DNA from 4 places in the Serratia sp. BNK-23 genome. Region 1 is predicted to be linked to each of the others. Evidence: riboswitches for the same ligand, from Rfam matches in the RefSeq annotation. Region 1 holds a riboswitch; each other region holds the start of a gene.

Region 1 (7,473 bases):
CGGCGGCTGATGGGGATCGACATACAGGTTATGAATGAAGTTGTCTTCGCGGTAGATGGAGACGAATCCCAGCAGCACGCCGCCGTCTTCCGCCACCCAAATCGCTTCGCCCAGCGTCGCGCGGTCGAAATCTTCCAACTGATAGTTCGAGGTATCGCGCCAACCGAACGCCGCCTTGCGCGACGCCAGGTACAGCGTGCGCAGGAAGGGGCGATCGGCCTCTTGGTAAGGTCTTATTTGCATGGCATCTCCCGGTGGTTTTTGCTCACTATAGCGCATGGCGCCGGGCGTGCATGGCCGCAAACGGAAAATGCTAGGCGTCGCCCCAGGCGGGCAGGCGATTGACCCCGTCGCTCAGCTCCTGAGCCAGGTGGCGCACGGTGTCGGCGTGCAGGGCGGCCAACGGTGGATGAAAGTCGGGCGCCCGCAACGCTTGCGGCGCACGGGAAAGCTGCGCCGCATACTCGGCGAGAACGCGCCCGCCCTGACGTTGCACCTCGAACAGCGCCTGGCGTTCCTGCGCGGACAGCGCCGCGCCACTGCCTGCCAGATAGGTGTTGAGCTTTTCGCTGGTCAGCAACAGGCTGCGCGTCTGGTTAAAGATCAGTTGGATATGCCGGGTGAAGCTTTCATGGTTATCGTCCGCCAGCTGCCAGGTTGGCTCCAGCGTCACCCGGGCCACTACCGCTTCGCAGCCCTCGATCTTTTGCCAGATGCCGATGGCGTTTGTGTTCTCGCCGCCGAGGAAGCGCGACAGTTCCCGCAGCACGTTGGCAACCTGCTGCCGCAGTGACTCCCCTTCGTATTCCGGCCACAGCGTGGCGTGAATGAAGGTGGCGAACCCTACCCCCAGCACGATGCCGATCAGGCGATCGCGGATCTCGGTCAGCCCGGTGACCGGGCCGAAGCTTTCCAGCAGCGCCAGGGAAAAGGTGAACAGGATCTGTACCCCGGCATAGCTTATTTTCTCGGAGCCGGCGGCGATCCAGGCGGAGAGGGCGATCACCGGCAGCGTCAGCAGCAGCAAGCCGACGAGGCTGTCGAGGTGAGGCATGATCCACACCACCGAGATCAGCGCCAGCAGGCTGCCGATCGCCGCGCCGCCGAGACGCAGCCGCGCCCGCCGCTGTGTGGCGCCGAGGCTGGGCTGCGCCACGATCAGGCAGCTCAGCATGATGGTATGAATGCCGGACCAATCGACGGCGGTATAAAACACGTAGGCGACCAGTACGGTCAGCAGCGTTTTCAACGAAAACTGGATGTAAACCGGGTTGGTCAGGGCGTCGGGGGTAAAGAAGGGCACTTTCGGCGGCGGCGCGGCCTGCAGGGCGTCGGCGTAGTCGCTGCGGTTGGCGTAGACCTGCAGGAGGCTGGCCATTTCATTGAGCGGCGCCGGCACCTGCGGATCGTCGCTGCCGGCGATCGCGACGGAAAATCGCAGTGCGCTTTCGTGGCTTATCGCGGTTTGCAGTGCGCGGCAGGCGGCATCTATCTCTTGCGCCAATTGACGCGCGGCCGCGCCGAAAGCCGGCGGCAGCTGGTAGGCCAGGATATTGAGCTGCAACACCAGGGTGATCAGCGCCAGATAACCGGGCTCGTTGGCGCGGCAGCGATCGCTGCGCATCACCGAAAAGCGCAGCAGCTTATGCAGCTCGGTGGCGTGCTGGGAGATGGCGCTCAGATCGCGCGTCTCGCCGCCGTTGGTCAACATAGCGCGGGTTTCGTCCAACACCGCGTTCATCCGACCCTTTAGCTGTTTCAGCGGTTCGGCCGGCAGCAGCAGGGTATTAACGATCAGGGTGAGCAGGATGGCGTAGTTGATCGCCACCCATACCCACAGCACCAGTCGTATCACCACTTCCGCCTGCGGAGTGAGATCGACAAAGCTTTGCGTGTAGATCACCACCAGCGCCATCAGGAAGAACAGCACCCCAACCTTGGTCACCCGCATCAGGAACACGCTGAGGAAAAACAGCGCGCTGGAGAGCAAGATGCGCAGCATCGGGTAGTCGTAGGTGAACTTCAGCACCAGAATAGCGGCGCCGATCGCCAGCGTGGAGCTGACGAAAAACAGGATACCGATCGCGCGGGTGATCACGATATTGGACTGCGTGATAAAGAAGACCGCGATCAGCGACAGCGCCAGCCACGGTACCTGCAGCGTCTGCGAGATCACGATGGCGATCGCGCTGGAGAGCAGGGCGCGGATCACCAGGTTTATGCGGCTGTCCGAAGGGCGCAGCTCGTCGATCAACCGGGACAGCCAGCCGCGAGACATCGTTTTATTCTTCATGGCGCAGGTTCAGCTTGGCCACCGCCGAAGCGCCCACGCGGAACAGCGCCGGGTTGGGAGCCTCTACCGCGATCTTGACCGGGAAGCGCTGAGAAACGTGCACCCAGTTGATGTTGCGCGACACGTTGGGCAGCCCGCCCAGCACGCTGCCGCCGTCGTCGGGCTGCACGCCGTAGCTGACCGACTCTACCTTGCCGCTGAAGGTCTGGCCGGCGTCGCTCATTAAATACAGCGTGGCCGGCACGCCGGGATGCACGCCTTTCAGGTCGGTTTCGCGGAAGTTGGCGACCACGTACCAGTGGCGGGTGTCGATCAGCGTGAACACCGGTTTGGCGCTGGAGGCATATTGGCCGACGGTGGTTTTCAGGGAGGCGATGCGGCCGTCGAACGGCGCTCGCACCTCGGTAAATTCCAGATTCAGCTTGGCGATGGCGATGTCGGCCTGCACTTCGGCGCGCTGCGCGACCAGGGCTTCGACGCCGCTGACGGCGGCTTCCGCCTGTTTCGCCTGCAGCAATGCGGCCTGCAGTTCCGCCTGCGCCGAGCGCTGGGAGGTGCGGGCGGTTTCCACTTCTTCCGCCGAAACGTAGTTCTTGCCGAGCAGCTTCTGCCGGCGGTTGAGGGTGTCGGTCGCCTGCGCCACCAGCGCCTGCGAGCGTTTGACGATGGCGTTCATCGATTCGGCGTTGTACTGCTGCGCGTTGACCGAACGCTGCGTCAGTTTGATCTGTTCATTCAGCGTGATCAGGCGCGCTTCGCTGGCCGCCAGCGCGTCCTGGTAAGGGCGCGGATCGATGCGGAACAGCAGATCGCCTTGCCGCACTTCCTGGTTGTCGCGGATCGGCATCTCGACGATGCGGCCGTTCACCTCCGGCACTACGTCGATGGTGTCGGCATAGGCGTAGGCATCGTCGGTAGTGGGGGCGTTTTCCACCCGCCAGACGACGACGGCGGCCACGATGAGCGTCAACGCCAGGATGGTAAGCACCAGCAGTCTGCGCTTGTTGGAGGTTTGTGGTTGGGTCATGGCGTCAGTCTCAGTGGGGGAAAACCAGTAACCAGGTCAGCATGGCGATCAGCGCGGTCAGCGCCGGATACGTCAGCAGCTGCGGCGCCAGCCAGGCGCGTTTTTCCGGGGTGCGCAGCAGCAGGTGGATCGCCACCATGCCCGCCACGCCGCCGCACAGGCAAAACAGCCAGTCGGGGAACGAAGCGCCGAACACCACCATGGACGGTGCCGGTGAGCACCCGGTGAGCAGCAGCGCGGTCAGGCAGGTGATAAGCAGTTTTTTGTCGGGCATAGGGCTTTCTCTGGCGATTGGCTTGGTCGACGGGCCGAATGGAATGACTCTTTTTCAGTGAGTGAGGTCACTGTTTGTCTTCCCCACGCTTGCGCAAGGAGAAACTAGAATAAATACTCTACTCTAAACTAGAGGAGTTAATCTAGTTTTTTGTGTCACCCTGCCTTCGCGGCGGCAAATGGGTATAATGCGTTGATGACAGCGGGCAGAAACGAATATGCAAATCGACGAACACATCACCGGGCGGGAGCCGCAGCAGGAAAGAGGGCGGCAACGCGTACAAACCATTCTGGATTCGGCGGCGGCGATCGTGGCGCAGGACGGGCTGGCGGCGCTCAGCATGCAGCGGCTCGCCAAGCACGCCAAAACCTCCATCGGCTCGATGTATCACTTTTTTCCCGATCGCCACGCGGTGATCAAGGCGCTGGCGGATCGGCACACCGAATCGATCGAGGCGCTGGTGCGCGACATGGCGTTGGCCAGCGACGACGAGTGGCGGCGCCTCTCCGCTGAAGAGGTGATCCAGCGACTGTTTTCTCCCTATGCGCAGTACCTGCGCGAGCACGCCGACTACCTGCCGGTGATGCGGGAAATGAACCTGCCGGATGAAAAGTCCAGCTTCCTGGCGCTGATCGCCCGAGTGCTGCAGCTGCGCCGCCCCGAGACCGCCGAAGCGGAGCTCCTGCAGCAAACCCGGCTGTTGCAAAGCCTGGTGGCCGGCACCTTGCACCACATCTTCAAAACGGCGCCGCAGAACGTGGCGTTTACCCTGGCGGAGCTGCCCGGCGTGCTGAGCCTGTATCTGGCGGGAAAAGAGGGAAGCATCGCTTAGGCGCGAGCCAATTTAATCGCTTGTTTGTCCGCGCCGCCGCTGGCATGATCCCCTGCAGGGATTAACGCAACGTTGATCACAACCTATTGATTTTCATGACTCGGGGTGCCCTTCTGCGTGAAGGCTGAGAAATACCCGTATTACCTGATCTGGATAATGCCAGCGTAGGGAAGTCACGGCCGCTCAACCGGCGCCGCCTTCTTGAACGCCGGTTGGGAGGAATATGATCGCTCGACCTGATGCACTACCCGGCGCCCGCGCCGCGGCCTGCCTGACCCAATTCCAACAGCGGCCTCCGCTGATCCACTGCCTGACCAACGAAGTGGTGCAATCGCTGACTGCCAACGTGCTGCTGGCGCTCGGCGCCTCCCCGGCGATGGTGGTGGAGCCGCAAGAGGCGGCGCAGTTCAGCGCGCTGGCCGACGGCCTGCTGATCAACGTCGGCACCCTCAATGCGCTGCGCGCCGAATCGATGCGGGCGGCGGTGGCCGCCGCCAATCAGGCCGGCAAGCCCTGGACGCTGGATCCGGTGGCGGTCGGCGCGCTCTCCTACCGCACCGCCTTCGCTAAACAGCTGCTGGACGAGCAACCGGCGGCGATACGCGGCAACGCCTCGGAAATCATGGCGCTCAACGGGTTGCTGGCCAGCGGCCGCGGCGTGGACAGCGGCGACGATTCCTTGGCGGCATTGCCCGCCGCGCGTGAGCTGGCGCGGCGCAGCGGCGCGGTGGTGGCGGTCACCGGCGCGGTGGATTACGTCACCGACGGCCAACGCGACTGGGCGATCGAAGGCGGCTCCCCGCTGATGACGCGGGTGGTGGGCACCGGCTGCGCGCTGTCGGCGGTGGCGGCGGCGTTTTGCGCCCTGCCGGGCGATCGCCTGGACAACGTGGCGACCGCCTGTCGGGTGATGTCACACTGCGGCGGCCTCGCGGCCAGGCAGGCCGCCGGGCCGGGCAGCTTTACGCCGGCGTTCCTCGACGCCCTGTATCAACTGCGCGGGGAGGATCTGTGATGAAACGTATTAACGCGCTGACCATCGCCGGCACCGATCCCAGCGGCGGCGCCGGCATTCAGGCCGATCTGAAAGCTTTCTCGGCGCTTGGCGCCTACGGCACTTCGGTGATCACCGCGCTGGTAGCGCAGAATACCCGCGGCGTGCAGTCGGTGTATTACATCGATCCGGCGTTCGTCGCCGCGCAGCTGGACTCGGTGTTCAGCGACGTGCGCATCGACAGCGTCAAGATCGGCATGCTGGCCAATGCCGACATCGTGCAGGCGGTGGCCGAACGTCTGCGCCATTACCGGCCGGAATTTGTGGTGCTGGATACCGTGATGCTGGCGAAAAGCGGCGATCCGCTGTTGGCGCCGGAGGCGGTAGAGTCTATCCGGCGCGAGCTGTTGCCGCTGGTGTCGATCATTACGCCGAACCTGCCGGAAGCGGCGGCGCTGCTGGCGTGCGCGCCGGCGGAAGATGAAGCGCAGATGCGCGAGCAGGGGCGGGCGCTGCTGGCGATGGGCTGCCGGGCGGTGCTGATGAAGGGCGGCCACCTGAGCGAAAGCGAGAGCCCGGACTGGCTGTTTACCGCCGAAGGCGAGCAGCGTTTTACCGCGCCGCGCGTCGCCACCCGCCATACCCACGGCACCGGTTGCACGCTCTCGGCTGCACTGGCGGCGCTGCGCCCGCGCCATGCCGACTGGGCGGCCACGGTGGCCGCCGCCAAGGACTACCTGCAACAAGCGCTGCAACAGGCGGATACGCTGGAAGTGGGGCACGGCATTGGGCCGGTGCATCATTTTCACGCCTGGTGGTGAGCCAACTTTTTGCCGCAACCGTGGTCTGACTAGTTCAGGCCCGGTTTTATGGGCGAAACCTGATTTAACCTAGGGAGAAGGACTATGACGGGACACCAGGCGCTGCGTTGCGCCCTCTTCGGCGCACTGCTCAGCTTCAGCGCGGGCAGCTTTGCCCAGCAGATCGTCACCACGTCGGATTTGATTCAGCAGCCGGGGTATCAGGCCAGTTGGCAAAACATGGTCAAAGGCCAGGCGCGGATGCCGGGCTGGGCGCGCAAGGGCGTCGGCACCTCTACGCCGGCGCAAAACTTGAGCTGGAAGGGCAAAGAGTATCTGGTCGGCAACCTGTGCAAGCCGCACGACTGCGGCAACAACTTTTTGATCGTGGCGTTCAGCGCGGACAAATCCCAGGCCTGGGGCGTGCGGGTGGAAGTGGAAGATCGGCCGGAAGCCGTCGATCATCCGAAGAAATACGCCAAGTACCAGTGGCTCGGCAAGCCGGATGACGACATGAAAGCGCTGCTTAAGCAGCAGTTCGAGAACAATCCCGACTGGAAATGATCTGACCGGGGGCGCTGACGATGCCGCCCCCGGCGTTGATCAGCCGATGCCGGCCTGATGCAGATCGTGCAGGTTGAGCGCCCCCACCAGCACGCCGTCCATGTTGACCACCGGGGCCGCGCTGATGTGCTGTTCGTGCAGCGCTTCCAGCGCTTCGCCGGCGCGCCACTGCTCCGGCAGCCGATAGCCGGGGCGGGTGATCGCCGGGCTGAGCGGATCCTGCAGGCTGTTGCCCTTCACCAGCCAGCGGCGCAGGTCGCCGTCGGTAAATACGCCCACTACCCGCTGCTGCGCGTCGCACACCGCCACCAACCCGAGCCCGGTGCGGCTCAGTTCCAGCATCGCTTCCATCACGTTGGCGCTTTCGCTCACGCGCGGCAGGCGATCGCCGGTGCGCATCAGGTGATGCACGCGGTTCAACAGGCGCGCCCCCAGGCTGCCGCCCGGGTGCGAGCGGGCGAAGTCTTCCGCATTGAAACCGCGCTGGCGCATCAGCGCCATCGCCAGGGCGTCGCCCATCATCAGGGTGTTGACCGCGCTGGAGGTCGGCGCCAGCCCCATCGGGCAGGCTTCGCGCTCAACGCCGATATCCAGCACGCAGGCGGCGGCCAGCGCCAGCGGCGACTCTTTGCCGCCGGTGATGGCGATCACCGGAATGCCGTTCTCCGCCAGCAGCGGCAGGATCAGAT
Region 2 (7,473 bases), 580 kb from region 1:
GGCGTTATAATCCACGCCCAGCTGGTTAGGCACGGTCAGCAGCAGCGTATCCGCTTCGGCGATGGCCTCGTCCTGCGCCAGCTGCTCGATCAGCGCGTCCGGCTCAGCGGCATAGCTGCGGCCGAAGATCGCCCGGGTCTGCGCGTCGATATATCCCAGCTGATCGCCCTCTTTGCCGCTGCCGCCGAAGTAATTGCGATCCCGCTGATCCACCAGCGCGAAGATGCTGCGGCTCACGGAAACCCGCGGCTCGCGCGCATGGCCGGCCTCTTGCCAGGCGGCGCGATAGGCGCGGATCTGCTTGGCCTGCTGGATATGGAAGGGTTCGCCGGTCTCGTCATTCTTGAGCGTCGAGCTTTGCAGGTTCATGCCCAGCTTCGCCGCCCAGACGGCGGTGGCGTTCGAACCGGCGCCCCACCATATGCGATCGCGCAGCCCGGCGGAAAACGGCTCCGGCCGCAGCAGCCCAGGCGGATTGGGGAACATCGGCTGCGGATTGGGTTCGGCGAACCCTTCGCCGCGCAGCGCTTCCAGGAACACTTCGGTATGGCGGCGGGCCATGTCAGCGTCGGTTTCGCCCTCGGCCGGGGCGTAACCGAAATAGCGCCAGCCGTCGATCACCTGCTCCGGCGAGCCGCGGCTGATGCCGAGCTGCAGCCGCCCGCCGGCAATCAGATCCGCCGCGCCGGCGTCCTCCACCATGTACAGCGGATTTTCATAGCGCATGTCGATCACGCCGGTGCCGATCTCGATACGTTGGGTTTTGGCGCCGATGGCGGCCAGCAGCGGGAACGGCGATCCCAGCTGACGCGCGAAGTGGTGCACGCGAAAATAGGCGCCGTCCGCCCCCAGATCTTCGGCGGCAACCGCCAGATCGATGGACTGCAGCAGCGCATCCGCTGCGGAACGGGTGCCGGACTGGGCGGAAGGCGTCCAGTGGCCAAACGAGAGAAAACCAATCTTTTTCATCGGGCATCGTCCTCAAAGGCAAAATCATCGGCCTACAGTGACAAAAACCGCGCGCCTTGCGCCAGCAAAATCGCCCCCGATCGCACTAAACGAACCGATTGCCGCCGCGCCGCCCGGCGATTGTAATCAAAAAACAAATGTCGTATAACAGGCAGCTCCGAGGGGTGTCCTGTTACGGGCTGAGATGGCGCAAGCCGAACCCTTTGAACCTGATCTGGGTCATGCCAGCGAAGGGACGGTTAGGCAACAACGCAATCACCCGTTGCCTGTTCATACCTCAGCGTGCCCGGATCTCCACTGACTCAAGGAGGTCCCATGTCCATCACCACCCTGTTCGAAAGCGGTCTTTACGGCCGGTTGCGCCACCATGCCGGCAGCCACTGGCAGGACTACGTCGATCACCCGTTTCTGCAGCAGCTGGCCGCCGGCACCTTGCCTGAACGCGCTTTTCGCCGTTACCTGACCCAGGACTATCTGTTCCTGCTGCACTTCGCCCGCGCCTACGCGCTGCTGGTCAGCAAGCTGCGCACCCTGCCGGAGATGCGCGCCGCCACCGCCTCGCTCAACGGCATCGTCGCCGAGCTGCCGCTGCACGTGGCCTACTGCGCCGAATGGGGGCTAAGCGAAGCGCAGATCGCCGCCCAGCCGGAAGCGGCGGAGACCATGAACTACACCCGCTACGTGCTGGATATCGGCCATGCCGGCGACGCCCTCGATCTGTTGGCCGGTCTGCTGCCCTGCGTGGCCGGCTATGCCGAAATCGGCCTGCGGCTGCTGCACGATCCCGCCACCCAAATGGAGGGCAATCCTTACGCCTCCTGGATCCGCAACTACGGCGACGAGGGCTATCTGGCCGGCGTGCGCGCCGCCATTGAACTGCTGGAAACCGTCGGCCACCAGCGCGGCGCACAAAGCCGCTTTACCGAGCTGGCGCAGATTTTCACCACCGCCACCCAACTGGAGTCGGCATTTTGGCAGATGGGGCTGAACGCCTCATGACCTCTCCGCTTCTCCCGCCCGGTATCCAGGTGCGGGATCTCAGCCTGCGTTTCGGTCAGCACATCGTCTTCGACCGGCTGAGCTTCGACATCGCCGGCGGCAGCTTCGTCGCCCTGCTCGGCGCCAGCGGCGCCGGCAAAACCAGCCTGCTGAAGATCATCGCCGGCCTGGCGCATGCCAGCTCTGGTTCGGTGACCGGCAGCGACGGCCTGCCGATCGCCGGGCGCATCGCCTACATGGGGCAAAAAGATCTGCTTTACCCGTGGCTGACCATCGAAGAGAACGTCGCCCTCGGTTCGCGGCTGCGCGGCGAAACGCCGGATCGGGTTTGGGCGGCGCACCTGCTGGAGCGCGTGGGCCTGGCCGCGCATGGCCGCAGCCTGCCAGCCTCGCTGTCCGGCGGCATGCGCCAGCGCGCCGCCATCGCCCGCACGCTCTACGAACGCCAGCCGATCGTGCTGATGGACGAACCCTTTTCCGCGCTGGACGCCATTACCCGCGCCGAGATCCAGAGCCTGGCCGCCGAGCTGCTGGCGCAAAATACCGTGCTGTTGATCACCCACGATCCGATGGAAGCCTGCCGCCTGAGCCACCGGCTGCTGGTGCTGTCGCCCTGGCCGCTGGGCCTCGACGATACTCATCGCATCAGCGGGCTACCGCCGCGCGCGCCGGATGACGCCGACCTGCTGAAAAGCCAGGCCGAGCTGCTGCAGCAGCTGGTGAGGGCAGCACAATGAATAGTGCCCAAGAGCGTGGACTCACCCGCCTGCGGCGCGGGCTGACGGTATTCGTCGGCCTGCTGCTGCTGTGGTGGCTGGCGGCGCAAAGCGGCATCCCGGCCTTTCTGCTGCCCACGCCGGGCGCAGTAGCGCAGGCGCTGTGGGACGGGCGCGGCTATCTCGCCTGGCACACGCTGGTCACCGCTTCGGAGATCGTCAGCGGGCTGGTGCTCGGCGTGTTGCTCGGCGCGGCGCTGGCGCTGTGCATGATTTTCTCGCCGCGCCTGCAGCGCTGGCTGATGCCGCTGGTGCTCACCAGCCAGGCGATACCGGTGTTCGCCCTGGCCCCGCTGCTGGTGCTGTGGTTCGGCTTCGGCATGAGCGCCAAGGTGGCGATGGCGGTGCTGGTGATCTTCTTCCCGGTGGTGTCGGCCTTTTTTGACGGGCTGCGCCGGGTCAACAACGACTATCTCGATCTGGCGCGCACGATGCGCGCTTCGCGCTGGGCGCAGCTGCGGCACGTGCGGCTAATGGCGGCGCTGCCGGCCTTCGGCTCCGGCCTGCGCATGGCCGCCGCCGTCGCGCCCATCGGCGCCATCATCGGCGAATGGGTCGGCTCGGCCGAAGGGCTGGGCTATGTGATGCTGAACGCCAATGCGCGCATGCAGACCGACGTCTGCTTCGCCGCACTGTTTATTTTGGTGCTGATGACCGTGCTGCTGTGGGCCGCGGTGGATGCGCTGCTGCGGCGCCTGATCGCCTGGGCGCCGGAAAACGACTGATGATTGCAACCATAACCAGGGATAAAGGAACGACCATGATCAAACAAACCGTCTGCGGGCTGCTGCTCGGCGCCGCCCTCACCGGCCAGGCCGGCGCGGCCGACAAGCTGACGCTGGTGCTCGACTGGTACATCAACCCCGATCATGCGCCGATTATGGTGGCCGAGCAGATCGGCGCCTTCAAGGCCGCAGGGCTGGACGTCAAGATCGTGCCGCCGTCCGATCCGGCGCTGCCGCCGCGGCTGGTGGCCGCCAAACAGGCCGACCTCGCCATCACCTATCAGCCGCAGCTGCACTTCTTCGCCGATCAGGGCCTGCCGCTGATGCGCGTCGGCACGCTGATCAACACGCCGCTGAACACGGTGATCGCGCTGGATAAAAACATCACCTCGCCGGCGGATCTCAAAGGCAAAACGGTGGGTTACTCGGTCAGCGGCATCGAACAGGCGACGCTGGCCACCATGGTCGAACACGAGCATCTCAAACCGCAGGATATCAAGCTCATCAACGTCAACTTCCAGCTGACCAGCGCCCTGCTGGCGGGCCAGGTCGATGCGGTGATCGGCGGCTACCGCAACATCGAAGCGCTGGAGCTCAAGCTGCAGGGTAAAGAACCGGTGGTGTTCAACGTCGAAGATTACGGCGTGCCGGCCTACGACGAGCTGATCATCGTCGCCAACCGCGATGCGGTGAACGAGCCGAAAATCCGCAAATTCCTCGTCGCGCTGAAGCAAGGCAGCGACTACCTGCACGCGCACCCGCAGGACACCTGGTTGGCGTTCGCCAAGGCGCACCCGGAGCTGAATACCGAGCTGAACAAACAGGCGTGGCAAGCCAGCCTGCCGCTGTTCGCCCGCGATCCGGCCAAGTTGGATCGGGCCCGCTACCAGGCTTACGAACAGTTCCTGTTCGACAATAAGCTGATCAAGAAAACCACCCCGGTAGACCAGTACGCGGTGGAGCTGAACTGATCACGCCGAGGCGGCCGGCGGCGCCACCGTCACCTCGCCCTGGCCGCTGCGCTGCAGGGCCGCCTTCACCAGCCCATTGGCCTTGCAGCGTTCGATAAACGCGTTCACGTAGGCGGCGCCCTGCGTGTTTTGCCGCGGCACCGCCATCGCCTGGCGGATGGCGGTAAAATGTCCGTCCAGCACTCGGTAGCCGGGATGGGCGGCCGCGGCGGCCAACAGCGGTTGACGCACGCCGGCCGCCGCCTCCAGCCCCCGTTCGAAAAACAGCGCGATCGCCTCGGCGGAGGTTGCCGCCCGCACCAATTGCGCCTGCTGCAGCGTGCGTGATAAAAACAGATCGTACGCCGCCCCCTGCCCGACCGCGATGCGCACCTCCGGCCGGTCGAGCTGCGCCACCTCAGAGTAAGGCGCGTCGTTCGCCACCAGATAAGTCCCCTCGATGATCACGTAGGGTTCGCTGAAGGCGATTTGCGCCGCGCGCACCGGCTCGATGGCCATAAACGCCAGGTTCCAGGCGCCGCTGTCCAGATCGGCGAACACCTTGCCAGCCGCGTCATAGGTCACCAGCTCCAGCGCCACGCCCAGTTCGCGAGCCAGCGCGGCGGCCAGCTCCACCGAAGCGCCTTGCGGTTTGCCATCAGCCCCGGCCTGCGCCAGCACCGGATTGCCGTAGTTGATCGCCGCGCGCAACACGCCTTGCGGGGCCAGATCGTCGAGTACCGCTGCGGGGATTGTCTGCATACTTCCTCCTGAATGGCTGATGGATGCACCGTCGTGGCGCTCATTAAGCGTAGAGCGAAACCTCCGACCAGCAAGCTTTCGCCGCCGCGGCCGCCGTCGGCGTGATTAACGTCACACTATTGTCATAAAAATGTACAATAGCCGCCGCTCGTCGGCCGTAGCGGGAGATCGCACGTTGTTCCGCCGCCGGCAATAGGCTATACCCTTCACTTTTCGCACCGCGGCACGCTCGGCGGCGCAAACCAGGGCAGCAACGGTTTTATTTCAATCAGACAAGGTTTGGCGGATGGTTTTAGCAGTCGTTTCGTTTGTTCTCTTTTTGGCGTCGATTTTGATTTATCGCACCCGGGCCGCCGCCAACCGCTGGTGGTTCGCCATTCTGCTGACGCTGCTCGGCAGCTATCTGGTGCTGAACGTCATCCTGATCGCCAGCAACTACTTCACCGGCGACGGCATCACCGATGCGGTGATCTACACCGTCACCAGCAGCCTCAAAGGCGCGGGCATCAGCAAATACGTGCTGCCGTTTATCGGCCTGCTGGCGGCGTTGGGGCTTATCTTCGCGGTGCTAGCCCGCAGCCTGCTGCGCCGCAAGGCCAAAGGCAGCAGCGTGGCCTACAGCGTCGTCGCCGTGCTGCTGGCGCTGTTTTCGGTCGGTACCACCCCGGCGTTTCAGGACATCTCGCTGCTGGTCAAGAGCCAGATCGTCGGCGATACCGCCGATTTCACCACCTACTACAAGGCGCCGAAAAAGACCGTGCAGGGCAAACGGCCGAACCTGGTGTACATCTATGCCGAGAGCCTGGAGCGCACCTACTTCGATACCGAGCTGTTTCCCGGCCTGGCCGACGAGCTGAACGCCCTGCGCACGGACAGCATCGATTTCAGCAATACCCAGCAATTGCCGGGCACCGGCTACACCATCGCCGGCATGGTCGCCTCGCAGTGCGGCACTCCGCTGTTCGCGCCCTTCGACGGCAACGCCTCCAGCGCGGTCTCCACCTTCTACCCGGAGAACGTCTGCCTGGGCGACGTGCTGAAGGCCGCCGGCTACAGCAACTATTTCTATCAGGGCGCCGAGCTGGCGTTCGCCGGTAAAGACACCTTCCTGAAATCCCACGGTTTCGACCACGTTTACGGCTTCAAAGAGCTGCGCGATCGGGTCGCCGATCCGAGCTACAAAAACGACTGGGGCTGGTACGACGACAGCGTGCTGGACGTGGTGTACGGCAAGTTCGTCGAGCTGTCCAAACAGCGCCAGCCGTTCTCGCTGTTCACCCTGACCGTCGATACCCATCACCCGGACGGCTTTATCTCCGCCGGCTGCAGCAAGAAAAGCTACGCCTGGCAGAACAAGGAAAACCGCTCGCTGAGCGCGGTAGCCTGCAGCCAGCAACACATCGCCGCGCTGATCGACAAGATCAAACGCTCGCCCTATTTCAGCAATACCGTGATCGTGGTGTCCTCCGATCATCTGGCGATGAACAACACCGCCTACGATATCCTGACCAAACAGAAGCGCCGCAACCTGTTCTTCATCATCGACGGCACCCGGCCGCTGGCGGAACAGCGCAACGAGAAGCGCAGCACGCTGGACAACGGCGCCACGGTGCTGGACGTGATGGGCGGCGACAACTACATCGGCCTTGGCCGAAGCAGCCTGTCGGCGCCGTCGCTGTCTACGGTGTTCCTGAATATCGAAGAGAAGATCAACGGCTGGAAACCGGCGGTGATCAATCAGTGGGGCCTGCCGAACCGCATCAGCGACTACAGCGTGGATACGCGCCAACGCAGCTTCAGCTTCTCCGGCGTCACCTACAAGGTGCCGTTCATCCTGCGGGTGGGCGACAACCGCATCGAACCGATGTTCAACGTCTACCTCTCCACCCCGCTGCGCAAGCAGCTGGCCGGGCTGGGGGCGGGGGAGAAATTCGTCTGGGTCGATAAATGCTACGAGATCGGCCGGGTCTGGGCGCCGCAGCTGGCGCTGAGCACCGACATCTGCGTGGCCTCGGGCACCCTGGCCTCGCCGCCGCAGATCGCGCAGGCCAGCGGCGAACGCTTCAACGGCAAGGTGAACTTCACCGGCCCGGCGGCGGACAGCGTCGCCGATTATCAAAACGCCGTCGCCCGCCTGCAGGTGGACGACGCGGCGGTGAAATACCGGGCGGACACCATCGAGTTCATGCTGCCCGGCATGCCGGAACAGGTGAAAGCCATCACCGGCGTCTCCGCCGTCGAGGAATGGGGCCGCTGGTCCGACGCCAATCTGGCGCCGGCGGTCGACATCGA
Region 3 (7,473 bases), 2.0 Mb from region 1:
TGACCATGGCCTGATTGGCGCCGTCGGCGATCACCGCCAGCAGAGGCGGCAGCAGCAGCAACAGTGCGGCGGCGATCAGCAGAAAATCGCCGACGCGTCGCCACAGGCTGTCATCCGGATTGCGCCAGCGCTGGGCGTGGGTATGCCCCACCGGCAATGCCTGGCTCAGGCGCTGACTGATCAACACCAGCCCGAGACAACAGCCCAGCTGGATCAGCGCCAGCATGGCGGCACGCCCCAGATCGTAGTCGTAACTCAGCGCCTGGTAGATCGCCAGTTCAATGGTGGTGGCCTGCGGCCCGCCGCCCAGCGACAGTACGGTGGCGAAGCTGGCGAAGCACAGCATGAAGATCAGCGCGCCGCTCGGCAGGATTTGGCGGCGCAGCGCCGGCCATTCGACGAAGCGGAACTGCTGCCAGCCGCTCATGCCCAGTTGGGCGGCCAGCTGGCGCTGCTCTACCGGAATGTTCTCCAGCGCCTGCAGCAACAGGCGGGTGGCCAGCGGTAGATTAAAGAACAGGTGCGCCAGCAGAATGCCCTGCAGACCGTAGGGCGAGAAACCATACTCGACGCCCAGCCAGCCGCACAGCGTCGCCAGCCAGCCCTGGCGCCCATAGACGCTGAGCAGGCCGAATACCGCTACCAGCACCGGCAGCACCAGCGTCATGGCGCACAGCCGCAGCAACAACTGCCGGCCGGGGAAACGGCGGCGATAGAGCGCGCGCGCCAGCAGAATGGCGGGCAGCACCGAAATCAGCGCCGACAGCAGCGCCTGCAGGAAGGTGAAGCGCACCACGTGCCACAGGTAACTGTCCTGCCACAGGCTGCGCCAGTCGCTGTCCGGCGCGTGACGCCACAGTGACCCCAGCGCCAGCGCGGCGATGAGCAGGATCAGGCCGGCGGCCAGCAGCCCCGGCCAGAGCCAGCGGGGGATCAGCGGCTGACGGCGGTTTGCCATGCCCGGATCCAACCGCCGCGTTGTGTGGCCACCTCTTCGGCGCTGTATTGCAGCGCGGTCTGCGGCACGTTCATCTGCTCAAAGCCGACGGGCAGCGGGGTGTTGATCACCGGGTACATCCAGTTGCCGGTCGGGATGGTGTTCTGGAATGCCGGCGTCACCATGAACCGCATGAAACGCTCGGCCAGCTCAGGCTGTTTGGCGGCTTTCAGCTTGCCGGCCACTTCCACCTGCAGGTAGTGGCCTTCGCTGAACGTGGCGGCGGCGTAAAGGTCTTTTTTCTCTTCGATCAGGTGGTAGGCGGGAGAGGTGGTATAGCTGAGCACCAGATCGCCTTCGCCTTTCAGGAACAGGCCGTAGGCTTCGCTCCAGCCTTTGGTGACGGTGACGGTCTTCTTCGCCAACTGCTGCCAGGCGGCCGGCGCCTTGTCGCCATACACTTTTTGCATCCACAGCAGCAGGCCGAGCCCCGGCGTGCTGGTGCGCGGATCTTCGTAGATCACTTTCCAGTTGCGGTCGCCGCTGACCAGCTCCTGCAGGCTTTTCGGCGGGTTCTTCAGTTTTTCTTTGTTGTAGACGAAGGCGAAGTACCCGTAGTCGTAAGGCACGAAGGTCGCGTCCTGCCAGCCGCCCGGCACCGTCAGCCTGGCGGTATCGACGCCGCTCGGCGCGAACAGGCCGGTTTGCTGCGCCGCCTGCAGCAGGTTGTTGTCCAGCCCCAGCACCACGTCGGCGGCGCTGTTCTTGCCCTCCATGCGCAGGCGGTTCAGCAACGAGACGCCGTCTTCCAGCGCCACGAACTTCAGTTCACAGTCGCATTCGGCCTCGAAGGCTTTTTTCACCGCCGGGCCAGGGCCCCAGTCGGCGGCGAAGGAATCGTAGGTGTAAACCGTCAGCGTCGGCTTGGCGAACGCCGGCGCGGCGCACAGCAGCAATAAGCAGGGCAGATATTTTTTGACCACGTTGCACTCCTGAAAAATAAGGGGGCAAGGGCATCTGAGGGGGCGAGGCGGCGTCGCCGGTTCGCTGGGCTCAAATCCCTCCGCCGGTATTGACCGGATCAGGTTCGACGGGTGTGCTCTCAGCGGAAAATCAGGCTTATTACGCGGCCCGGCTCTCCGCACCCCGTTGAGACGGCGCTATTGTAAAGATTAACCGACTTGGGCGAAAGGCGCTTATGTCTCCGGCGGGGCAAACCAGGCGGACTTGAAGTCGAACCAGCCGAGGGTGTTCATCCGCACGCCGCGCATGCTGCGCTGGCCGTGCAGCTGCAGCCAGTGGTGGAACAGCGGATGCAGCTGGTGGTTGCTGACCAGACGCTGGCAGAACTCCGCCAGCGGCAGACGGTTGGCGCGCCACAGCGCCGCGTCCTGCGCCAGATCTTCGTTCATGCAATGCTGCATCAGCGGCAGTTCGTACAGCGTGGCGAACAGCGAAAACTCCAGCGGCAGATAGAAGTTGGCGCTGCCAAGCCACAGATCGCTGCGCGCGTCGCCCTGGTGCCAGGTGGCGTAATCCACGCTTTGCACGATCAGGCGGATGCCGTGCTGCGCCAGCAGCGGCTCGATCGCCTGACGGATGGCGTGAAACTCCGAATGCTCATTGAAGTGGGTCATCGTCAGTTCGGTCAGCCCCGCCGGTTTGGGCTGCTGCGCCAGCGCGCGGTTGTGGTGCCAACGGGGCAGCAGGCCGTACGCCGGCGACCAGTAGCGTTGGTAGAGCGGCCCGGCGTGGCTCAGCAGCGAAATGGGATTGATCAATTCGCACAGCCAGCTGCGAATGGCGGGATCGGCGGCCAGCGGGGAGCGCCGGTCGAACAGCAGGAAATAGCAGCCCTCTTCCAGCCGGCTTTCCAGTTCGTTGTTGCCGGTTTCATCGCCCTGCAGCTGTACGCCGGAATGCACCAGTTCTTCGGAGAACTCCGGCAGCACCCAGATATTCACCTCGTCGATCAGCGCCCGGTAGCCAAAATAGTCGTCGAAGGCGTGGATCTTCATCTGGCTGGGGAGATTGCGCACTACGCGATAGGGGCCGGTGCCGATCGGATGGCGGGCGAAATCTGGTAGTTCGCGCCATTCGCGCGGCAGGATCATGGCGTGCACGCTGCCCAGCAGCCAGGGCAGCCAGTGGTCGGGGCTGCGCAGATGCACGTCAATCACGAATGGCGTCGGCGAGGTGACGCTCTCGATATGCGAGAACAGCGGTTGCGAGGTCAGACGCGAAAGAGAAGTAATGACGTCCGCCATCTCCAGCTCGCGGCCGTGATGAAAATGGATCGCCGGGCGCAGGTAAAATCGCCAGTGCAGTGGCGTCAACGCCTGCCAATGGTGAGACAGATCGGACTCCAGTTCCCCGTTTTCCTCATTTATGCGCGTCAGACCGTTGAAGATCTGGCGCGCCAGATGGGTTTCCGAACGCCGCAGCGCCGAGCCGGGCAGCAGGTTGTACAACTGCCGGTAGTAGAGCACCCGCAGGATGTGTTTCCCCTGGCGGAAGCTACGCCCCAGCTGTGACAGCAGCATCTGGCGCACCACGTTTTTGTCGCCCACCAGTTGCACCAGCTGATCGATGCGATCCTGTTCCAGCAGCTCCTCGGCCCGCTGTTGCTGCAGCGCCAGGCCGGTGTAGTGGAAGGTTAGCCGCGAACGCTTGCCGCGCCCCGATTCCGCCTGCCAGGTGAGCCAGCCTTCCCGCTGCATGGCGCTCAGCAGGGAGCGCACGTGGCGCCGCGAGCAGCTGAGCACCTCCGCCAGATCCTGCAGCGTGGTGTCGGTGGTTTCACCGTGGCAGCGCTGCCACAGGCGGATGAACTGCTGCTGCAATCTGGACGTGGACATAAAAGAGGAACGCTCCTGCTTCAACTCGTCAATTTTTCTTTCCCTATATTACGCCGATAATTTTCATCAATGAAAGGGGAGGGCGTAATCATGAAAGCTTTCTTATCCAGGCAGTTCTATCAGCGCTATTTCAGCGCGGTGCGCCGCCAGCGAGCCGACTGGCTGAGCGTGGTGCCCGAACAGGCGCGGCTGGCGATGCTGGCGCACCTGACGCAATGGGACATTAAAGAGATGACCGATAAGCAGTATCGCGAGCACCTGTAGGGGCTGCGGCAACAAGTTTCTGAGTAATGGTGCTGTTTCACCAGCCAGTGGGGTGACCCACTGGTTTTTTTATGCGCGGTCATGGCGATGCGCTTGCATTTTTCTCGCCGTGGCTTAAGGTTCTTTCTTCTGCTTTGAGGTCAGGGAAGACGATATGCAACGCATGAGCCGGTTGTCACTGCGCATTAACCCCATCTTTGCCGCATTCCTGCTGATCGCTTTTCTCTCCGGCATCGCCGGCGCGTTGCTGACGCCGACGCTCAGTCTGTTTCTGACCACCGAGGTCAAAGTGCGGCCGCTGTGGGTAGGGCTGTTTTACACCGCCAACGCCGTGGCCGGCATCGTGGTCAGTTTTCTGCTGGCCAAGCGCTCCGACACCCGCGGCGATCGGCGCCGGTTGATCCTGCTGTGCTGCCTGATGGCGGTCGGCAACTGCCTGCTGTTCGCCTTTAACCGCGATTACCTGACGCTGATCACCGCCGGGGTGCTGATGTCCGCCGTTGCCAACACCGCCATGCCGCAGATTTTCGCGTTGGCGCGGGAATATGCCGACAGCGAGGCGCGTGAGGTGGTGATGTTCAGCTCGGTGATGCGCGCCCAGCTTTCGCTGGCGTGGGTGATCGGCCCGCCGCTGTCGTTTGCGCTGGCGCTGAACTATGGGTTCACCGTGATGTTCCTGATCGCCGCCGCCACCTTCGCGGTTTGCGTACTGCTGGTAGGGTTTATGCTGCCTTCGGTGCCGCGTGCGGCGGAGAATAAGGAGCTGCAGGGCGGGATGTCTGCGCCGATCGCGCCCGCCAGTGCCTGGCGCAATCGCGATGTGCGGCTGCTGTTCATCGCTTCGATGCTGATGTGGACCTGCAATACCTTGTATATCATCGATATGCCGCTGTATATCACCGCCGATCTCGGGCTGCCGGAAGGGCTGGCCGGGGTGCTGATGGGCACCGCCGCCGGGTTGGAAATCCCGGCAATGCTGCTGGCCGGTTATTACGTCAAACGCTTCGGCAAGCGCAACATGATGCTGCTGGCGGTGGCGGCGGGCGTGCTGTTTTATCTCGGGCTGACGGTGTTGGCGACCAAGCCGGCCCTGATCGCGCTGCAGCTGCTCAACGCGGTGTTTATCGGCATCGTCGCCGGTATCGGCATGCTCTATTTTCAGGATTTGATGCCGGGCCGGCCGGGCGCCGCCACCACGCTGTTCACCAACAGCATCTCTACCGGGGTGATCCTGGCCGGGGTGCTGCAGGGCGTGCTGGTGGAGAATTTCGGTCATGGTTCGGTGTATTGGATGGCGGCGCTGCTGGCGCTGGCGGCGCTCGGGATGAGCGCCAAAGTGCGTGAAGTGTGAGGTTAAACGACGGCATTCTTGATGCAAGTCATTGAGAAGGCTAAACCGGGCGCTCAAGCTGAAGGCATATGGCGCGCGATCGTTGCGCCCACGCCCGTCTCGCTATTGAGATGCCGCCCTGTCGTTTAGAACAGTGGGAACGTTATGGATAAACTCACACCGCTCAAACCGCTTCCTTCCCTGTGCGCCCTTGGCGCCACGCTGATTATCTGGTTCCTCATTCCCGTGCCGGAGGGCGTTGCGCCCAACGCCTGGCAGCTGCTGGCGCTGTTTATCGGCACCATCATCGCCATCATCGGCAAGGCGATGCCGATCGGCGCGGTCTCGGTGATCGCCATCGCTCTGGTGGCGGTAACCGGCGTCACCAACCCCGGCAAGCCGGGCGCCGCGCTGGACGACGCGCTCAGCGGCTTTTCCAACCAGCTGATCTGGCTGATCGGCTTTTCTATTATGATCTCCCTCAGCCTGAACAAAACCGGGCTGGGCGCGCGCATCGGCTACTATTTCATCTCGCTGTTCGGCAAGAAGACGCTGGGCATCGCCTACGCGCTGACGCTGGCGGAAACCACGCTGGCGCCGGTGACGCCGAGCAACACCGCGCGCGGCGGCGGCATCATTCACCCGATCATGAAATCGATCGCCGACAGCTTTGGTTCCAAACCCGAGCTTAATACCGCCGGCAAGATCGGCCGCTATCTGTCGCTGGTGAACTACAACATTAACCCGGTCACCTCGGCGATGTTTATCACCGCCACGGCGCCTAACCCGCTGATTGTCAGCCTGATCGCCAAAGGCACCCACGGCAGCTTTGAATTGTCCTGGTCAATGTGGGCGATCGCCGCCCTGGTGCCAGGGCTGTGCTCGCTGATCGTGATGCCGCTGGTGATTTATCTGCTGTACCCCCCGGAGGTGAAAAGTACGCCGGATGCGCCGCGTTTCGCCCGCGAAAAGCTGCAGGCGCTGGGGCCGGTGACGCTGCCGGAGAAAATTACCCTCGGGGTGTTCGCGCTGTTGCTGGTGTTGTGGGCCGGCATACCGGCGATGATCTTCGGCCCGGCGCTGGCGGTCAATCCCACCACCGCGGCGCTGATCGGCCTGGCGGTATTGCTGGCCACCGGCGTGCTGAGCTGGGAGGATGTGCTGAAGCATAAAGGCGCCTGGGACACCGTGGTGTGGTTCTCGGCGCTGGTGATGATGGCCAGCTTCCTCGGCAAGCTGGGGCTAATAGGCTGGCTGTCGCAAACCGTCGGCAACGGCATCGACCGTATGGGCATGAGTTGGGTGGGCGGCACGATCTTGCTGACCCTCATCTATTTGTATTCACACTATTTCTTCGCCAGCACCACCGCGCACGTGACGGCGATGTTCGCCGCCTTCTTCGCTGCCGGCATCGCGCTTGGCGCGCCACCGGCACTGCTGGGCCTGATCCTGGCGTTTTCTTCCTCGCTGATGATGTCGCTGACGCATTACGGCACCGGCACCGCGCCGATCATCTTTGGCTCCGGCTACGTGACGCTGGGGGAGTGGTGGAAAGCGGGATGGGTGATGAGTGTAATTAACCTGCTGATCTGGATAGTGATCGGCGGCGCATGGTGGAAGCTGCTGGGCTACTGGTGAGGAAAAAATTCACCCGCCGGGCGGCGGGTGAAGGGGATTAATTCAGAAACGCCGGCTGCTGCGCTTCGTAGCGGGAGATGTCCGCTTCGTGCTGCAGCGTCAGGCCGATGCTGTCCAGCCCGTTGATCATGCAGTGGCGGCGGAAGCTGTCGATTTCGAACGGATAGCTTTTGCCGCCGGCGTTGACCGTCTGGTTCTCCAGATCCACCACGAACTCCGTCCCTTCGTTGGCGTCCACCAGCTTGAACAGCTCATCCACCTGCTGCTCGCTCAGCGTCACCGGCAACAGCTGGTTGTTGAACGAGTTGCCATAGAAGATATCGGCAAAGCTCGGCGCGATCACCACTTTGAAACCGTAGTCGGTCAGCGCCCAGGGGGCGTGTTCGCGTGAAGAGCCGCAGCCGAAGTTTTCGCGCGCCAACAGGATGCTGGCGCCTTTATAGCGC
Region 4 (7,473 bases), 1.6 Mb from region 1:
CGGTCTTATTTAACGGCGTCTTTCAGTGCTTTGCCAGAAACGAACGCAGGCACGTTGGCTGCTGCGATTTTGATTTCTTTGCCAGTCTGTGGGTTGCGGCCAGTGCGCTCGCTACGATGGTTTACTTTGAAAGTACCGAAGCCAACCAATTGTACTGCATCACCTTCTTTCAGAGACTCAGTAATTGCAGCCAGGGTGGATTCCAGAGCCAGTTTAGCTTGTGCTTTGGAAAGGTCAGCCTTGTCCGCGATTACATCAATCAGTTGAGTCTTGTTCATAAGTTATCCTTACAGTGTGTTTATCGTTTGCAAAGCATCGAGTGCGACGGATATGCCGATTGACAGCACTCTCCTGCATACACGCACCGATAGCCACTTTTTTTACGCCCCCCAAATGTAGACCAGACAGGGTGCGGATGTGAAGCCTTAAGGCATGACAAATCAGGCGTTAAATCACGTTTTGTTGCCTTATTGCGCTAAATTTATCCCGATGTTGCTGACGCCCGCCTCCCGCAGGTCGGATCGCAGCCCCTTGATCAGGTCTATATCGCGCTCTTCACAGGCGTCCAACAGGCGGAAAATTTCCCATTGAATGTCCCATTCTTCCTCTACCGCAGGCAAACTTTCCAACTCTTCGTCGGTCATTTCCTTACCGGCTTGGGTCATTTCCAACATCGCCACGGTGCGAATCGATGTTTCACTGATGGCGATGGCGTGCTCCAACGTCTCCCCGCCGAGCCGCGAATGGATCAGTTCCCCTAATGCGATACAGGCATCAATTGCCGGGTAAACGCCGTAAAGATCGTAATCTTCCGCCGACGGAATCGCCTCTTCCAACTTCTCGAGCTGGCTGTCGAAGTTGACCTTGGCGTCCTTCACCACCAGCGTTTCCCACACCAAATCCAGAATGCGGCGATAAACCGCCGGATCGCCGAACTCGGTCTGTTTGCAGAACATCTGGTAATTCGGGTACATACGCTCGCACAAACTGGCCATAAAGGTCAAATGTTGCCAGCCCTCGAGCCGTTCCAGACGTAAATGAATCGGGTTACGTAGCATGCTTTACTCTCTTACGCGTTATCTGCGGCGCAGTGTACCCGAAATCGCTCATGGCGACACCTCCGGATGCTGCTGCAACCACCGCTGAAACGCCGGACGGCGCGAAGCGATGGCGTCGGCCCAACGGGTCGGCTCCGGCAAACGGTAGCCCGCCATGCAGCGCTGCACCCACGCCAGCGCGCTGTCGGCGCCCACGCGGTGACCGGTAGAGATGAACAGCGGGTTGCAACGCGCCTTGCTACGCCATACCCAGCCCAGCTGTTCTCCCTTATCTTCCAACGGCGACAGCGCGCCGACGGCGGCGTCCAGCGGCGCGAATTTGCCGCACAGGCGCTTCTTGGCCACGCCGATGGTCGGCACATCGACCAGCAGGCCGAAATGGCTGGCGACGCCGAGGCGCCGCGGATGTGAAACGCCGTGCCCATCGACGAAGATCAGCCCCGGTTTTTGCCGCAGCTGCCCCCAGGCGGCCAACAGCGCCGGGTATTCGCGAAACGACAGGAAACCCGGGATATAAGGCATGACGGTGGCGATGCGCGCCACCTGATACTCCACCAGCTCCAGCGACGGATAGCGCAGGATGGCGATGGCTGCGCGCGTCACCGCGCCCTCTTGCTCGAAGCCCACATCGGCGCCGGCGATGAACGCCGGCGGTTCGGCCGGCAGCTCGTCGTAGCGAATGACTTCAGCGGCGCGCCGCAGCTGTTCGGCGCGCAGAGCCGCCATATCGGTCACATCGGATCCTTAACGGTGGTATTTCGCCGACTGCGCGTGCACCGCCTCGACGAAGGCCCCGGCGTGCTCCGGCGGCACATCCTGATGGATGCCGTGGCCCAGGTTGAACACATGACCGTTGCCGTGGCCGAAACCGGCCAGAATGGTCTCCACTTCTTCCGCGATGCGCGCCGGAGAAGCATAAAGCATCGACGGATCCATATTGCCCTGCAGCGCCACTTTGTCGCCTACGCGACGGCGCGCGTCGGCGATGTCGGTGGTCCAGTCCAGCCCCAGCGCATCGCAGCCGGTGGCGGCCATCGCCTCCAGCCACTGCCCGCCGCCTTTGGTGAACAGCGTTACCGGCACGCGGCGGCCGTCGTTTTCACGCAGCAAGCCATCGACGATCTTGTGCATGTAGTGCAAAGAGAACTCGCGGTAATCGCGCCCGGTCAGCACGCCGCCCCAGGTGTCGAACACCATCACCGACTGCGCGCCGGCCTTGATCTGGGCATTGAGGTAAAGGATCACGCTGTCCGCCAGCTTGTCCAGCAACAGGTGCAACGTGGCCGGCTCGGCATACATCATCTTCTTCAGCTTGGTGAATGCCTTGCTGCTGCCGCCCTCAACCATATAGGTAGCCAGCGTCCACGGGCTGCCGGAGAAGCCGATCAGCGGCACTTCGCCCTTCAGCTCGCGGCGAATGGTGCGCACCGCGTTCATCACATAGCCCAGCTCCACTTCCGGATCGAACACCGGCAGTTTGTCGACGTCGGCGCGGCAGGTGACGGGGGAGCTGAAACGCGGGCCTTCGCCGGCTTCAAAGTACAGGCCGAGCCCCATGGCGTCGGGAATGGTGAGAATGTCGGAGAACAGGATGGCGGCGTCCAGCGCGTAGCGGCGCAGCGGCTGCAGCGTAACCTCGCAGGCCAGCTCCGCGTTCTTGCACAGCGACATAAAATCACCGGCCTGGGCGCGAGTCGCCTTATACTCCGGTAAATAACGACCGGCCTGGCGCATCATCCATACGGGGGTCACATCCACCGGCTGACGCAACAGCGCGCGCAGGTAACGATCGTTCTTCAACTCAGTCATTTATGGGGCTCCCTTAATAATCTGCCGGCCATTGTACATTATTCTGCCCGGCACAGCGCCACGGTGTCCTCAATCAAGCGGCGCGCCACGGTGCCGGGCGGCGGCAACAGCGGCAGTTGGTCGTAACGATACCAGCCGGCATTGAGCAGCTCCTTGGGATCGTGACGAATCTCACCCTGGTGGTAATCGGCCATAAAGGCCATCATCAGCGAGTGCGGAAACGGCCAGGGTTGTGACGTGACGTAGCGCAGGTTCTTGATTTCAATATTGCTCTCTTCCATCACTTCGCGCGCTACCGCTTGCTCCAGCGTTTCGCCCACTTCAACGAAACCGGCCAGCACCGTGTGAATGCCGCCGCGATGGCGCACGTGCTGCGCCAGCAGGATCTGATCGTCGCGCCGAATGGCGACGATCACGCAGGGCGCGATCTGCGGGTAGTAGCGCTCCTTGCAATGGCCGCACAGGCAGGCGCTTTCGGTGCGGCTGAGGTGCATCTCATGGCCGCAGTAGCCGCAATAGCGATGGGAGCGGTAGAAATCCGCCAACTGCACGCCGCGCCCGGCCAGCTGGAACAGACCACGATCCTGATCCAACAACTGACGCACCGACCCCATCTCCCGCGGCATCGCCTGGCGCACCAGCCAGACCGGCGCGCCCTCCCACTCACCGATGGTGCGCGCCATGTGGCCCTGCAGCCCGAGGGCGGCGGCGGTCCCCGACGGCAATTCACCGTTCGGTAACCAAAGTTTGCTTTCATGGCTGACGATCCACCAGCCGTTTTCATTGCCCGTTAATGCAAGTTCCATATCGTTGTTGCACAACCTCAGCTTCACTGGCACTCTACAAATCGGCTTTGTTACATTTTAATAACTTACCGGTTACTTTTGTTACTTACACGGAGTCAAACATGCTCAACCGTTTGGAAAGGCTGACTCAGCGCGTTGGCGGTAGTAATGAATTAGTTGATCAATGGCTTCAGGCCCGCAAGCAGTTGCTGGTCGCCTACTGCACGCTGGTAGGCCTCAAACCGAATAAAGAAAAGCATACGCCGCTGAATGAAAAAGCGCTGGAGAACTTTTGCCATAACCTGGTGGATTACCTCTCCGCAGGGCATTTTCATATCTATGACAGAATTATCAAACAAGTGGAAGGCGCAGCCAGTCCGAAAATGTCGCTGGCGGTGAACATCTACCCCAAGCTATGGGCCAATACCGAACAGATCATGGCGTTCCACGATCGCTATACCGAAGTGGATATCGATCAGGAGGTTTGTCTGGAATTCCATCAGGCCTTGTCGGATATCGGCGAAACGCTGGCGGCGCGCTTTGCGCTGGAAGATAAGCTGATCCTGCTGGAAGCGGAAGCCACGCAGCAACCGCTGCCGGACCAGGCGCTGGATCCGGCGCGTTAAAATTTTATAGTTTTTTTTCTTATCCCTCCTATACTGGGGGGCATCTTGTCGGAGTGCCTAGCGCCTGATTTGTTCATCGAATCAGCCAGGCTGAGACCGTTAATTCGGGATCCGCGGAACCTGATCGGGTTAATACCCGCGAAGGGAACAAGAGTAATCTATCGCCACAGACACGGCCTTCCCCTTGCGGGCGCCCTGCCTTATCGGCCACCATCATTACTCCCTCCGAGCTCCAGACAAGCAACTTTCCCAACCCAACACACTGGTAGGAACTTGCTATGTCTAACGTTAATCCACCGCGCGCCCGTAAAGCGCAACGCGAAGCCGCCCAGCAGTTTATCGACACCCTGCAAGGCATGGCTTTCCCAAACTCACGCCGCATCTACCTGCAGGGTTCGCGCCGCGATATCCAGGTGCCGATGCGTGAAATTCAGCTCAGCCCGACCCTGGTCGGCGGCAGCAAAGATAACCCGCAGTATGAACAGAACGAGGCGATCCCGGTGTATGACACCGCCGGCCCGTACGGCGATCCACAGGCCGAGCTCGACGTGCACGCCGGCCTGGCCAAGCTGCGCGCCGGCTGGATCGACGCACGCGGCGATACCGCCACCCTGAGCGGCGCCAGCTCCGGCTTCACCCAGCAGCGGCTGGCGGACGAAGGTCTCGATCACCTGCGTTTCGAACACCTGCCGCTGCCGCGCAAAGCGCTGCCGGGCAAGTGCGTAACCCAGTTGCACTACGCCCGCGCCGGCATCGTCACCCCGGAGATGGAATTCATCGCCATCCGTGAAAACATGGGGCGCGAACGCATTCGCGGCGAGGTGCTGCGCCACCAGCATCCGGGCCAGGGCTGGGGCGCCAACCTGCCGGACAACATCACGCCGGAGTTCGTGCGCCAGGAAGTGGCCGCCGGCCGCGCTATCATTCCCGCCAATATCAACCACCCGGAGGCGGAGCCGATGATCATCGGCCGCAATTTCCTGGTGAAGGTGAACGCCAATATCGGCAACTCGGCGGTCACGTCGTCGATCGAAGAAGAAGTGGAGAAACTGGTGTGGTCCACCCGCTGGGGCGCAGACACCGTGATGGATCTCTCCACCGGCCGCTATATTCACGAAACCCGCGAATGGATCCTGCGCAACAGCCCGGTGCCCATCGGTACGGTGCCTATTTATCAGGCGCTGGAGAAGGTCAACGGCGTGGCGGAAAACCTCACCTGGGAGATGTTCCGCGATACGCTGCTGGAACAGGCGGAACAAGGGGTCGACTACTTCACCATCCACGCCGGCGTGCTGCTGCGCTACGTGCCGATGACCGCCAAACGCCTGACCGGCATCGTGTCGCGCGGCGGCTCGATCATGGCCAAATGGTGTCTGTCGCACCATCAGGAAAACTTCCTCTATCAGCACTTCCGTGAAATCTGCGAGATCTGCGCCGCCTACGATGTCTCGCTGTCGCTCGGCGACGGCCTGCGCCCCGGCTCGATTCAGGACGCCAACGACGAAGCCCAGTTCGCCGAACTGCATACGCTGGGCGAGCTGACCAAAATCGCCTGGGAATACGACGTGCAGGTGATGATCGAGGGCCCGGGCCACGTGCCGATGCAGATGATCCGCCGCAACATGACCGAAGAGCTGGAACACTGCCACGAAGCGCCGTTCTACACCCTCGGTCCGCTGACCACCGACATCGCCCCGGGCTATGACCATTTCACCTCCGGCATCGGCGCGGCGATGATCGGCTGGTTCGGCTGCGCCATGCTGTGTTACGTCACGCCGAAAGAACACCTCGGCCTGCCGAACAAAGAGGACGTCAAACAGGGCCTGATCACCTACAAGATCGCCGCTCACGCCGCCGATCTGGCCAAAGGCCATCCGGGCGCGCAGATCCGCGATAACGCCATGTCCAAGGCGCGTTTCGAATTCCGCTGGGAAGATCAGTTCAATCTGGCGCTCGATCCGGCCACCGCGCGCGCCTATCACGACGAAACCCTGCCGCAGGAATCCGGCAAGATCGCCCACTTCTGCTCGATGTGCGGACCAAAATTCTGCTCGATGAAGATTTCACAAGAGGTGCGCGACTACGCCGCCGCCCAAGAGGCCGCCAAACCGATCGAGGTGCAGCTGACCGGTATGGAGAAAATGTCCGCCGAGTTCCGCGCCCGCGGCAGCGAGCTGTATCACAGCGCCGGCAATTTGCAGGAGGAGACCAGCAATGACTGATATCACGACGCCCTTCCCGGCGACGCCCTACAAACTGGGGCTCTACCCGGTCGTCGACAGCGTGGAATGGATCGCTCGCCTGCTGGAGGCCGGCGTCACCACCATCCAGTTGCGCATCAAGGACTTGCCTGACGAGCAGGTCGAAGAGGATATCGCTGCCGCCATCGCGCTGGGCCGGCGTTATCAGGCGCGGCTGTTCATCAACGACTACTGGCGGCTGGCGATCAAGCACGGCGCCTACGGCGTACATCTGGGCCAGGAAGATCTCGATACCACCGATCTGGCGGCCATTCACCGCGCCGGGCTGCGGCTGGGGGTCTCCACCCATGACGACGCCGAACTGGCGCGCGCGCTGGCGGTGAAACCGTCCTACATCGCGTTGGGGCACATCTTCCCCACTCAGACCAAAGACATGCCTTCGGCGCCACAGGGGCTGGCGGAGTTGAAACGCCACATCGCCGGTTTGGCGGATTACCCGACGGTGGCGATCGGCGGGATCAGTATCGATCGCGTGCCGGCGGTGCTGGCGTGCGGCGTCGGCAGCGTGGCGGTGGTCAGCGCCATCACCCAGGCACCGGACTGGCGCGCGGCGACGACCGAGCTGCTGCGGCTGATCGAAGGCGAGGATCCGAACGATGCTTAACGATCAGGAATTCCTGCGCTACAGCCGCCAGCTGCTGCTGGAGGACGTCGGCCCGGAAGGCCAGGAGAGACTCAAGCGCGCCACGGTGCTGATCGTCGGTTTAGGTGGGCTCGGTTCCCCGGCTTCGCTGTATCTGGCCGCCGCCGGCGTCGGCACGCTGCTGCTGGCCGACGACGACCAGCTGCACGTCACCAACCTGCAACGGCAAATCCTCTACCGCAGCGCCGATACCGCCACCGGCAAGGCGGCGCTGGCGCAACGCCACCTGCAGGCGCTGAACCCGTTGGTGGAATCCATCCCGCTGGCGCAGCGGCTGCAAGGGCAAGCGCT

What was found. Region 1 has a riboswitch for thiamine pyrophosphate ahead of thiM (hydroxyethylthiazole kinase). Riboswitches for the same ligand answer to the same signal wherever they lie in the genome.
Region 2: another riboswitch for thiamine pyrophosphate. It lies ahead of tenA (thiaminase II); the one in region 1 lies ahead of thiM (hydroxyethylthiazole kinase).
Region 3: another riboswitch for thiamine pyrophosphate. It lies ahead of thiB (thiamine ABC transporter substrate binding subunit); the one in region 1 lies ahead of thiM (hydroxyethylthiazole kinase).
Region 4: another riboswitch for thiamine pyrophosphate. It lies ahead of thiC (phosphomethylpyrimidine synthase ThiC); the one in region 1 lies ahead of thiM (hydroxyethylthiazole kinase).

The regions. Positions count from the first base shown of each region.
Region 1 is NZ_CP179900.1:1,124,570-1,132,042, forward strand. Features, by position in the region: gene ACMGF9_RS05305 (GNAT family N-acetyltransferase) at 1-243, opposite strand, end outside; gene ACMGF9_RS05310 (FUSC family protein) at 314-2,278, opposite strand; gene mdtN (multidrug transporter subunit MdtN) at 2,283-3,320, opposite strand; gene ACMGF9_RS05320 (YtcA family lipoprotein) at 3,331-3,594, opposite strand; gene ACMGF9_RS05325 (TetR/AcrR family transcriptional regulator) at 3,812-4,426, shown strand; TPP riboswitch at 4,518-4,614, shown strand; gene thiM (hydroxyethylthiazole kinase) at 4,650-5,441, shown strand; gene thiD (bifunctional hydroxymethylpyrimidine kinase/phosphomethylpyrimidine kinase) at 5,441-6,241, shown strand; gene ACMGF9_RS05340 (inhibitor of vertebrate lysozyme family protein) at 6,326-6,784, shown strand; gene gutQ (arabinose-5-phosphate isomerase GutQ) at 6,824-7,473, opposite strand, start outside.
Region 2 is NZ_CP179900.1:1,701,708-1,709,180, reverse strand. Features, by position in the region: gene ACMGF9_RS08030 (LLM class flavin-dependent oxidoreductase) at 1-969, opposite strand, end outside; TPP riboswitch at 1,120-1,222, shown strand; gene tenA (thiaminase II) at 1,285-1,968, shown strand; gene ACMGF9_RS08020 (ABC transporter ATP-binding protein) at 1,965-2,705, shown strand; gene ACMGF9_RS08015 (ABC transporter permease) at 2,702-3,469, shown strand; gene ACMGF9_RS08010 (ABC transporter substrate-binding protein) at 3,505-4,440, shown strand; gene ACMGF9_RS08005 (transporter substrate-binding domain-containing protein) at 4,441-5,181, opposite strand; gene opgB (phosphatidylglycerol--membrane-oligosaccharide glycerophosphotransferase) at 5,468-7,473, shown strand, end outside.
Region 3 is NZ_CP179900.1:4,227,477-4,234,949, reverse strand. Features, by position in the region: gene thiP (thiamine/thiamine pyrophosphate ABC transporter permease ThiP) at 1-958, opposite strand, end outside; gene thiB (thiamine ABC transporter substrate binding subunit) at 934-1,920, opposite strand; TPP riboswitch at 1,978-2,096, opposite strand; gene sgrR (HTH-type transcriptional regulator SgrR) at 2,134-3,795, opposite strand; gene sgrT (glucose uptake inhibitor SgrT) at 3,886-4,059, shown strand; gene ACMGF9_RS20155 (sugar efflux transporter) at 4,214-5,410, shown strand; gene ACMGF9_RS20150 (DASS family sodium-coupled anion symporter) at 5,555-7,027, shown strand; gene leuD (3-isopropylmalate dehydratase small subunit) at 7,065-7,473, opposite strand, start outside.
Region 4 is NZ_CP179900.1:4,683,165-4,690,637, forward strand. Features, by position in the region: gene hupA (nucleoid-associated protein HU-alpha) at 6-278, opposite strand; gene ACMGF9_RS22280 (YjaG family protein) at 468-1,058, opposite strand; gene nfi (deoxyribonuclease V) at 1,107-1,793, opposite strand; gene hemE (uroporphyrinogen decarboxylase) at 1,803-2,867, opposite strand; gene nudC (NAD(+) diphosphatase) at 2,906-3,673, opposite strand; gene ACMGF9_RS22300 (Rsd/AlgQ family anti-sigma factor) at 3,775-4,278, shown strand; TPP riboswitch at 4,318-4,442, shown strand; gene thiC (phosphomethylpyrimidine synthase ThiC) at 4,557-6,500, shown strand; gene thiE (thiamine phosphate synthase) at 6,493-7,143, shown strand; gene ACMGF9_RS22315 (HesA/MoeB/ThiF family protein) at 7,136-7,473, shown strand, end outside.